DNA from 3 places in the Hymenobacter sp. R533113 genome. Region 3 is predicted to be linked to each of the others. Evidence: riboswitches for the same ligand, from Rfam matches in the RefSeq annotation. Region 3 holds a riboswitch; each other region holds the start of a gene.
The links. Region 3 has a riboswitch for S-adenosylmethionine ahead of MKZ35_RS22470 (amino acid permease). Riboswitches for the same ligand answer to the same signal wherever they lie in the genome.
Positions count from the first base shown of each region.

Region 1: another riboswitch for S-adenosylmethionine. It lies ahead of metH (methionine synthase); the one in region 3 lies ahead of MKZ35_RS22470 (amino acid permease).
Region 2: another riboswitch for S-adenosylmethionine. It lies ahead of MKZ35_RS13920 (O-acetylhomoserine aminocarboxypropyltransferase/cysteine synthase family protein); the one in region 3 lies ahead of MKZ35_RS22470 (amino acid permease).

Region 1 covers NZ_JAKWBD010000013.1:1,936,669-1,939,928, forward strand. The annotation lists gene metH (methionine synthase) at 1-1,578, opposite strand, end outside; SAM riboswitch class I at 1,634-1,740, opposite strand; gene lepB (signal peptidase I) at 1,966-3,135, opposite strand.
Region 2 covers NZ_JAKWBD010000013.1:1,065,962-1,069,221, reverse strand. The annotation lists gene MKZ35_RS13920 (O-acetylhomoserine aminocarboxypropyltransferase/cysteine synthase family protein) at 165-1,550, opposite strand; SAM riboswitch class I at 1,916-2,030, opposite strand; gene MKZ35_RS13915 (LysM peptidoglycan-binding domain-containing protein) at 2,218-2,526, opposite strand; gene MKZ35_RS13910 (hypothetical protein) at 2,750-3,163, shown strand; gene MKZ35_RS13905 (lysylphosphatidylglycerol synthase transmembrane domain-containing protein) at 3,225-3,260, opposite strand, start outside.
Region 3 covers NZ_JAKWBD010000016.1:154,295-157,554, reverse strand. The annotation lists gene MKZ35_RS22480 (hypothetical protein) at 43-921, shown strand; SAM riboswitch class I at 1,095-1,205, shown strand; gene MKZ35_RS22475 (hypothetical protein) at 1,223-1,504, opposite strand; gene MKZ35_RS22470 (amino acid permease) at 1,552-3,012, shown strand.

The sequences.
Region 1 (3,260 bases), on a different contig from region 3:
GATATCCTCGGCCGGGAAGCCTACCTCATTTACCAGAATATCGTAGCTGCGCTTACAAATGGCAATGCGCTTCTCGAAAGAATCGGCTTGGCCGTTCTCATCAAAGGCCATCACCACCATAGCTGCGCCGTATTGGCGCACGGTGTGGGCGCGCTCCTTGAATACTTCCTCGCCTTCTTTCAGCGAAATAGAATTCACGATGCTCTTGCCCTGCACGCACTTCAGGCCGGCTTCGAGCACGCTCCACTTTGAGGAGTCAATCATTACCGGCACCCGCGAGATGTCGGGCTCGGAGGCTATCAGGTTGAGGAAGGTCGTCATGGCCTGCTCGGAGTCGAGCATGCCTTCGTCCATGTTCACGTCGAGCACCTGGGCGCCACCTTCTACCTGGTCGCGGGCCACTTGCAGGGCCTGCTCATAGGCGCCCGTACGGATGAGGCGGGCAAAAGCGCGCGAGCCGGTCACGTTGCACCGTTCGCCCACGTTTACAAATAGGCTATCAGGAGTAATGCCGAACGGCTCCAAACCAGCTAAACGAGTAGCTTTGGGCACTTCCGGCAGCTGGCGCGGCTGGTATTTCTCGGCTAGCTTAGCTAGCTCGGCAATGTGTTGGGGCGTGGTGCCACAACAGCCCCCCGCCACCGTCACGATGCCTTCTTTTAGGTAATTTTCCACCACGGCCGCAAATTCCTGGGCCGACTCGTCGTAGCCGCCAAACGCGTTGGGCAAACCCGCGTTCGGGTACGCTGACACGTGCACATCGGCAATACGGCTCAGCTCCTTTACGTACACGTGCAGCTGGTCGGCGCCGAGGGCGCAGTTCAGGCCCACGCTCAGCAGTGGCAAGTGGCTGATACTGTTCCAGAACGCCTCTACCGTCTGCCCCGAAAGCGTGCGGCCCGACGCATCGGTAATGGTACCCGAAATCATGACGGGTACTACCCGGCCGCCTTCATCAAAGTACTTCTGCACGGCATACAGCGCCGCTTTGGCATTGAGCGTGTCGAAGATGGTTTCAATAAGCAGCGTGTCCGAGCCACCTTCCACCAGGCCGCGCACTTGTTCCAGATAAGCAATGGCCAGCTCATCAAAGGTTACGGCGCGGAAGCCGGGACGGTTCACGTCGGGGGAGAGCGAAGCGGTACGGTTGGTGGGACCTACGGCGCCGGCCACGAAGCGCGGCTTGTGGGGCTCGCGGGCCGTAAACTCGTCGGCTACTTCGCGGGCCAGGCGGGCCGACTCGTAGTTCAGCTCGTAGGCCAGATGCTCCAGGCCATAATCGGCCTGGGCGATGGTGGTGCCGCTGAAGGTGTTGGTTTCCACCATGTCGGCGCCGGCCGCGAAATACTCGGCGTGAATGCCGCTGATAATATCGGGGCGGGTGAGGCTGAGCAGGTCATTGTTGCCGCGCAAAGGCTTGGGATGGTCAACGAAGCGCGTACCCCGGAAGTCCTCCTCCGTCAGCGGATGGCGCTGAATCATGGTACCCATGGCGCCATCGAGCACCAGAATGCGCTGTTGGAGGATGTCGTAGAGGGGGAGGCGGGGCGGGTCGTTTGCATAAGGTCTCCTGCGAATAAAGGCGTTTGTAGCGCCGCCTATCCAGAAAGAGGACCTCGAAATGAGGGCTCCGTACTTATCTTCTTCTGCCCTGGGGGGCAAAATGGGAGTTGGCACCTTGTTTTACTCAGGTTGCCAAGACGTCACAGGGCCCAGTCCCTCGGTCTTTCTGGATAAGTAGCTGAGCAAAGATACAGCAAGACGACGAAAAAAGTTTGGTTTGGTTGAGCACTGGCTGTTAGCGGGAAAGCATCAGCCGCCACAGAGCAAATGTCGCCGCCGAGCGAAATCTATATTCGGCGGCTGGCCCGGCTCGGTTACCAGATGATAAAAGCTTCTGCTAAAAGCAAAAAAGCCCCCCACTCGACAAGGAATGGGGGGCTTCGTATGTGGCGACAGACTGCCTTAGCTAATCGGATGAAATAAACGGCTCCACCGAATTTTGTGCAGCAAGTTGGCGTACGGGTCAATTGAGAGCCAGACAAATACCGCTTTGCCCACTACATGGTCTTCGGGGACGAAGCCCCAGAAGCGCGAATCTTCTGAGTTGTGGCGGTTGTCGCCCATCATGAAGTAGTAGTTCTGCTTGATAACATAACTGGTCAGCGGCCGTCCGTTCTGCTGAATCATACCATCCTGCCAGGTAATGCCCTGGTTGTGCTCGTACTGCGCGATGATTTTGTAGTACAGCGCGGCATTAGCTCTTGTCAGCTTGATGGTTTGGCCTTTCCTGGGCACTGGCAGCGGCCCGTAATCGTCAAGTTGCCAGCCGCGCTGCACCGCACTCGTAGCCGCCGACACGTGGAAGTCGGCCGCATCCGGGAACAGTGAGCCGGCGGGTACCTCGGCCCCAGCTACAGTAAGCGCCTTGACGTAGGGCTGCCGCCGAAAGTACGTAGCGATGGATGCCGGGCAGCTGATGAAGAAGCCTGTTTTCCCGGTTTCTGGATTCGTGACTGCCGCCGGAATGCCGTCAGGCTCCCGATAGTCCACTACGCCTTGGGCGTGCAGGGCTTGGCGTACCTCATCGTTGGGGGAGGGCACCTCCAGGAAGTAAGTTGTCTGGGGCTGACCGGCAACGGCACCAGGTTGGCCGTTAAGAAATACCTGACCCTGATGAATAGAGATAGTATCACCCGCCACGGCGATGCAACGCTTGATCAGGTTGGTGCGCAGGTCGGCGGGGCGCTGCTGCTCATGCGGCACATGGAATACCACCACATCGTTGCGTTGGATGGAACTGAAGCCCGGGAAGCGGTAGGTGGGCAGTTGAATCAGGTCGGAATAGCTCTTGACGTCCCCAACCGGCAGGGTCTGGTGCGTGAGCGGCACCTGCAACGGAGTCTGGGGTGTGATAGGCCCATAGTGCAGCTTACTTACCACCAAGTAGTCTCCGACCAGCAGGGATTGTTCCATGCTTTCGGAAGGAATATAATAGGCCTCCGCTGTTGACCAGCGAAAAAATGAGGCTACCACCACGGCAAAAATCACGGCGTCCAGCCAGCCGCGCGCGGCGCTTTTCGGTTTCGAGGGTTCGGCTACTTGGCCAGAGCGCTTACGAGTAAAAAACGGCATATAGAGTTATTTTAGTAATTGCAGCTCAGCAACGAATAAAGTTGTTGTTCTGGTATTTACTGACTCCTTTCTTGCTGTCTAGCATCTGTTGGTGGCTGTCGAATAACAAAGGCCTCACTCCCTAG
Region 2 (3,260 bases), on a different contig from region 3:
GCCCCCAAACCGAGTGAGTCTAAGTTGGTTCGGGAGCTATTGAAGGATGGGCAAGGCGGTATCTTTCTTCCGTTTCTGCCTTGTCACCCCGCCAACCCGTAGTTGCTGAAAACTGAGCGCGGGTCGCTGCAACGGCCTCACTCAGTGCTTTCTGCTTGCGGCAGCTAGACTTCCAGTACTACGGGATGCTCGATGGCTGGCTCTGGGAGCGCGTCGCCTTCGGTTTGCTGATTCTGGGGGGTATTTTCTGCTACCGCGTCGAAGGCATTTTGCAGGTCAGCCTTGATGTCTTCGATGTGCTCCAAACCCAGGGAGATGCGCAGCAGAGTGGGCGAAACGCCGGCTGCTACTTGCTCCTGATCGGAAAGCTGCTGGTGGGTAGTGGCAGCGGGCTGAATAATGAGGGTTTTAGCATCGCCCACATTTGCCAAATGACTGACCAGCTTCAAGTTATCGATGAAGTGCGTAGCCGTTTCCTTGCTGCCTTTAATGCTGAATGTAAGTACGCCACCCGCGCCGCGCTTCAGGTATTTCTGGGCTAAAGCATTATAGCGGCTGCTTTTCAGGCCCGGATAATTCACGGCTTCTACCTGCGGATGCTGCTCCAGCCATTCGGCCAGCTTTTGCGCATTCTCCACGGTCCGGTCTACGCGCAACGACAATGTTTCGAGGCCTTGCAACAACAAGAAGGAGTTGAAGGGACTAATAGCAGGGCCGAAATCGCGCAGGCCTTCTACCCGTGCCCGAATGATAAAGGCAATGTTCCCAAACGGCCCTCCTTTACCGAATACATCGTTGAAAACCAGACCATGATAGCCTTCCGAGGGCTCCGTGAACTGCGGAAACTTGCCATTGCCGAAATCATATTTGCCGCCGTCTACAATCACGCCGCCCACGCTGGTGCCGTGGCCGCCAATCCATTTCGTGGCCGATTCTACCACAATGTGGGCCCCGTGCTCCAGCGGGCGAAACAGGTAGCCACCCGCGCCAAACGTATTATCCACGATGAGGGGCAGGTCATGCTTATCGGCGATGGCCGCGATGCGCTCAAAATCCGGGATGCTGAAGCTGGGGTTGCCAATGGTTTCGAGGTAGAGCGCCTTGGTTTTATCGTCAATCAACGCCTCAAAGCTCTCGGGCGTGTCGCCGTCGGCGAAGCGGGCTTCGATTCCTAAGCGCTTGAAGGCTACTTTAAATTGGTTGTAGGTGCCACCATAGAGGTGCTGAGTGCTCACGAAGTTGTCGCCGGCCTGCAGGATGTTGTTCAGGGCCAGAAACTGCGCCGCCTGGCCCGAGCCAGTGGCCAGCGCCGCCACGCCACCTTCTAAAGCCGCTACTCGCTGCTCAAAAACATCGGTGGTGGGGTTCATCAGGCGGGTGTAAATGTTGCCGAACTCCTTCAGAGCAAACAGATTAGCGCCGTGTTCGGCATTCTTAAACACATAGGAAGTAGTCTGGTAGATGGGCACAGCGCGCGAACCAGTGGTAGGGTCGGGCTGCTGACCAGCGTGCAATTGAAGGGTCTCGAAGTGGAGGTTTTGTGTGGACATACTAGGGCTTGTTAAGTTTGATTTGAACTAGGAAGAGATGAGAGAATGCAGATAATCAGGCGCATCGGGTCTGCACGGCAGCGTTGCGTTGCGCGGACTTCGCAGCCAAGGCAAGGCTTAGCGAAGACAGACTAAAACCTGTCGGAGTGAGCATAAAGCCCACAGCGCGACACAGTTTTAAAAGACAAAAGGAGAAGAGGGCTAAGCCGAAACTTGGGTTAGCAACAACAGCACATTCGCGTAGCCACACGGCTGCCAGTGGCAGGGGCCAAAACGCAGAAACCCGCAAGCCAATCGGGGCGCAGCAAAGCGGCCGGGGCAAACGGGGAAGCAAAACGAAAAAGGCCGGGGTTTTCATGGCACTCAGCTTATATCTCCCGGTGGCAAAATGGCCGAACGGGCAGGAATTGGCACCTTTCAAAACAATGAAGGTTGCCAGCGGGTCAGGGAGCCTGTTCTCTCGCCGCTTCTGTATAAAATCTGAAAAACTATCTCGTCGATAACGAGAAGTACCGGATTGGTAAGTGCAAATGTACGGTTCGGATTGAGAACGCCAAATGCATTAAAATGTTTTTTCTTGAAGCTAACTCACTAGCTGTCATGCTAAAAAGCCCCCCAACAGGTTGCTGGGGGGCCTTTTCAAGCTAAAATTCTGAGCGAAATTTGCTTAGGCTTGAGGCAAGGTTAGCACCTGACCCACTTCAATGTGGTCGGGGTTCGAGCCGATTATTGCCTTGTTGGCGTCATAAATCTGGTGCCACTTGGCGGCATCACCGTAGTGCTTTTTCGCAATTTTGGAGAGCGAATCGCCGCTAACTACCGTGTACTGCGTGCCTTGGGCAGCCGCAGCGGGCTTAGCAGCAGCGGGCTGGTTAGCGTTGCCGAAGAAGTCAGTGTTCGCGTTTTGATTAGGCTTGGCAGCCGGCTGAACCGGCTTTTCGTCGCCTTTATTGGTTAAGAAATCGAACAGTCCCATGGTCGTGGTTGATTAAGGAGGAGAAAACGGCGCATGTGCCTGATGGCCATGCTGTCAGGTCGTCTTACGCCCACACTACGAATAAGTTGCGGCCGTAAAAATGACTTCAGCGGTGCTAACTCTTTCCAATGAGGCGCGTAAGAAGCGCAACATTGCTTTGCTGAAATATAACCCCAGCTAAAGCCGCTCCTTTCCATTTTCTTTAACCCCAAGGTCTCTTCTCATGAAAACTATTGCACTCCCTTTCCGCTACCTGGCCAGCCTGATTATGCTGTTGTCGCTATTCACGCCTGCCTGTAGCCAGAAAGACAAAGTTGGTGAAACCAACATGCTGTATGGCACCGAAAGTAAAGTCTGGAAAACCGATAAAGAAACTGCTGCCGGCGGCGACAAAGTAGCCCAGACTGATGCCGATAAAGACACCGAGCTGCGCTTCTACGCCAACGGCAACTTCAACATGACGTCGCCTCAGCAATCCATGCAGGGCAAGTACACTTTCGATCAGCCCGGCAAGAAAATCACGCTTACCCCCGAAGGCGGTACCTCGTCTATGAGCTTTGATGTGGTGAACCTGACGGACGACAAAATCACGTTGCGCGGCGTAAACGGCGAGCAAATGATGCTTGAGTCTGAATAGCGCAACTTCATCCAGCTACAAAAAAGCCCCCCAGCACTGTGCTGGGGGGCTTTTTTATGCTCTAGGAATTCATAATATCCTTCACCCGATTTCGACC
Region 3 (3,260 bases):
TATAATCCATCCTGTTTTTGCATTTAACTAATTTCATTTTGTATGCAGCACTCCTACTTCACGCGTTCTCTTTTAGTAGCCACCAGCCTGCTTTTTCTCACCCCACAGCTGCGGGCTCAAAGTCTGGTCAGTGGTTTTATGGCGGGAAAAGGTCATGGCTCGGTGGCATTTACGGGCACGGTCGAACGCTACAGCAGCGTATACCTGGTGCCGGAGAGAATACAAGGCGTACCCGTATTTGGCGAAATCCAGGTGTCGTCGCTGAACGTGTACACCACCTATGGCATCACCGATAAGGTGGAGGCCATCATCAGCCTGCCCTATATTAAGTCGGAGGGCAAGGGCAACAACGAGGGCTACACCAACTCGCGCAGCGGCTTGCAGGACATAGCGGGCCTGCTCAAATTCAAGGCTTTCTCGACCGAAATAGGCGGCAGCGTACTTGATCTGCTGGGTGTAGTGGGCGCTAGCACGCCGGCCAGCAACTACCAGTCGAACACCGGCCTGGAGTACATTACTGCCATTGGCAACCGTGCTACTAAGCTTAATACCCTGGGCGTAGCTCACCTGAAAACGCCCGCCGGCGTGTTTCTGACCGGACAAGCCGGCTATAGCTACCGCAGCCGGCAGGTGCCCAATGCCTTCATTGCCGACGCCAAAGTAGGCTACGCGGGCCTGAAAGTATATGCCGAAGGCTGGGCTTCCTTTCAGCAATCAAGCAGCCAGGGTACCGATATTCTACAGCCCGGCTTTACGGGCGACTTTACAGCGACCCGCGTGAATTATACACGACTGGGACTGAGCGTGTTTAAGCCACTGGCTAAGGGTTTTGGGCTGGTGCTGGGCGGCAGCCAGTACGTGAGTGGCCGCAACCTAGGCCAAGCAACCAGCGTGTCGCTGGGTGCCTCTTATAATTACTAAAAGCCCAGCCACGTTGGGTCGGCTTCCAACCCGTCAGTCCTGAATAGTTGTTCGGGACTGACGGGTTTTTCGTGCGGATAAGCCGGGAGCTGCACAATAATAGGAGCAGGGTTGCAGATGCACCGCCGCGCATACTAACTTTGCGCCTCCAATTCTTTCTGATCAAAGGATTGTTTTTATACAGAGGCGTGGAGAGAAAGGCTCGACGAAACGCCGGCAACCCCCAGCTCAGCTGGAACGGTGCCAACCGAGGTCAGCGCACGTAACCGCTGACCATATAAAAACAGCTTGCCGTGAACATTTACCTCCAACCCGCTCCATTTTCCTTTGTAACTACGCCGCCCCAAACGCTGAGTTGGGCTGTTTGTTTAGACATGGGTTGTTGCTGTTGTTGAGCGTTCCATAATTCCCTCGTTTTCTGGTGTTGCCCACCCGCAGCTGCAAGTAGCAGTTGGGGACTTTTTTGTTTTGATATCGGCCTTTGTTTTGGCTGAAGCTCAGCCAGTTGCTTCATTGCCGAATCGTAAGAAGCGGCATCTGCTTGCTGGTCTGTCTGCTGCTTTGGTAGGGCTTGCTCTTTCATCTCCTTTTTCTTTATCCATCACGAGGCGCGGCTTCGTGCTACCTTTTATGCTCAAAAAATCACTGGAATTGCTGCGCCAGGAAGCGGCCGAAACCGGCTCTCACACCCTCAAGCGCAGTCTGAGTGCCTTCAACCTGGTCGCCATTGGGGTAGGCGTAATCATCGGGGCGGGGCTGTTTTCACTCACCGGCATTGCGGCCGCCAACCATACCGGGCCGGCCGTTACGCTCTCGTTTTTGGTAGCAGCTGTCGGCTGCGCGTTCTCGGCGTTGTGCTACGCCGAGTTTGCCTCCATGGTGCCCGTGGCCGGCTCGGCCTACACCTATTCCTATGCTACTTTGGGCGAGCTGTTTGCCTGGATTATCGGCTGGGATCTGGTGCTCGAATACTCCGTGGGGGCTGCCGCCGTGGCCATTAGCTGGTCACAGTATCTGACGCGGTTTTTGGCAAAATACGACTTGCATATTCCCGCGCAGCTCGTCATGTCACCCTTCGAAACGGCTACTTTGGCCGATGGCTCCGTGGTGCAAGGTATCGTGAACTTGCCTGCTATTTTGATCGTGGTGGCCATTACGGCCATCGTGATCCGGGGTACGCAGGGGTCGGCTTGGGTCAATGCCACCATTGTGGCTCTGAAGGTGTCGGTGGTGCTCGTGTTTATTGCCCTGGGCTGGCAGTACATCGATCCGGCTAACTATCAACCCTATATCCCAGCCAATACGGGCACATTTGGCGAGTTCGGACTAAGCGGAATCCTGCGTGGGGCCGGCGTAATATTCTTTGTCTTTATTGGTTTTGATATTGTGGCGACGATGGCGCAGGAAGCCAAAAATCCCCAACGCGATATGCCCATTGGCATTATCGGCTCCTTGTTGGTGTGCACGGTTTTGTTCGTGCTGTTCGGCCACGTCATGACGGGCTTAGCCAACTACACCGAGTTTAAAAACAGCGCCGCGCCCGTGGCCATTGCCATCGAGAAAACACCATATGCCTGGCTTAGCCAAGCCATTATTGTGGCCATTCTAATTGGGTATACCTCCGTTATTCTGGTGGATTTGCTGGGGCAGTCGCGGGTGTTTTTCTCTATGTCGCGCGATGGCCTATTACCTGCAATCTTCTCCGAGATTCATCCCCGTTTTCAAACGCCTTTCAAGTCCAACATCTTGCTGGCAGCCTTGATCAGTGCCTTCGCGGGCTTGGTGCCCATTCAGGTAGTAGGCGAAATGACCAGTATCGGCACGTTGCTGGCCTTTGTGATGGTGTGCCTCGGCGTACTTATCATGCGCAAGCAGCAGCCCGACGCGCCCCGCGCTTTCCGCACGCCGTGGGTGCCACTCGTACCAATCCTCGGCATCCTGACTTGCTTGCTAATGATGTTTTCGCTGCCCTTGGATACCTGGCTGCGCCTGATTGTGTGGCTGGCCGCCGGACTGGTGATTTACTACTTGTATGGCAAGAAGCACAGCAAGCTCCGACTCGCGCAGGAGCAAGCTAACAATAAAGCTTAGCGAATAAAGTTCTCCTAAAAAAAGCCCCCCGCTACAACTAGTACGGGGGCTTTTTTACGGATGCAAAACCAACTCATCCAAAAGTGAACTCCAACCTTATAGCGCTATTCCAAAAAGTGAAGCATGGCTATAAAGCTGTTTTAGGTAGCTTTAAAACATCTATTCTCTTTATAGCTATCCAATGATTGAAGCCCTGCCCGAACCTAAGATACAGAACTCTGAGATTTAACCTCCTGCCTACCCGACCA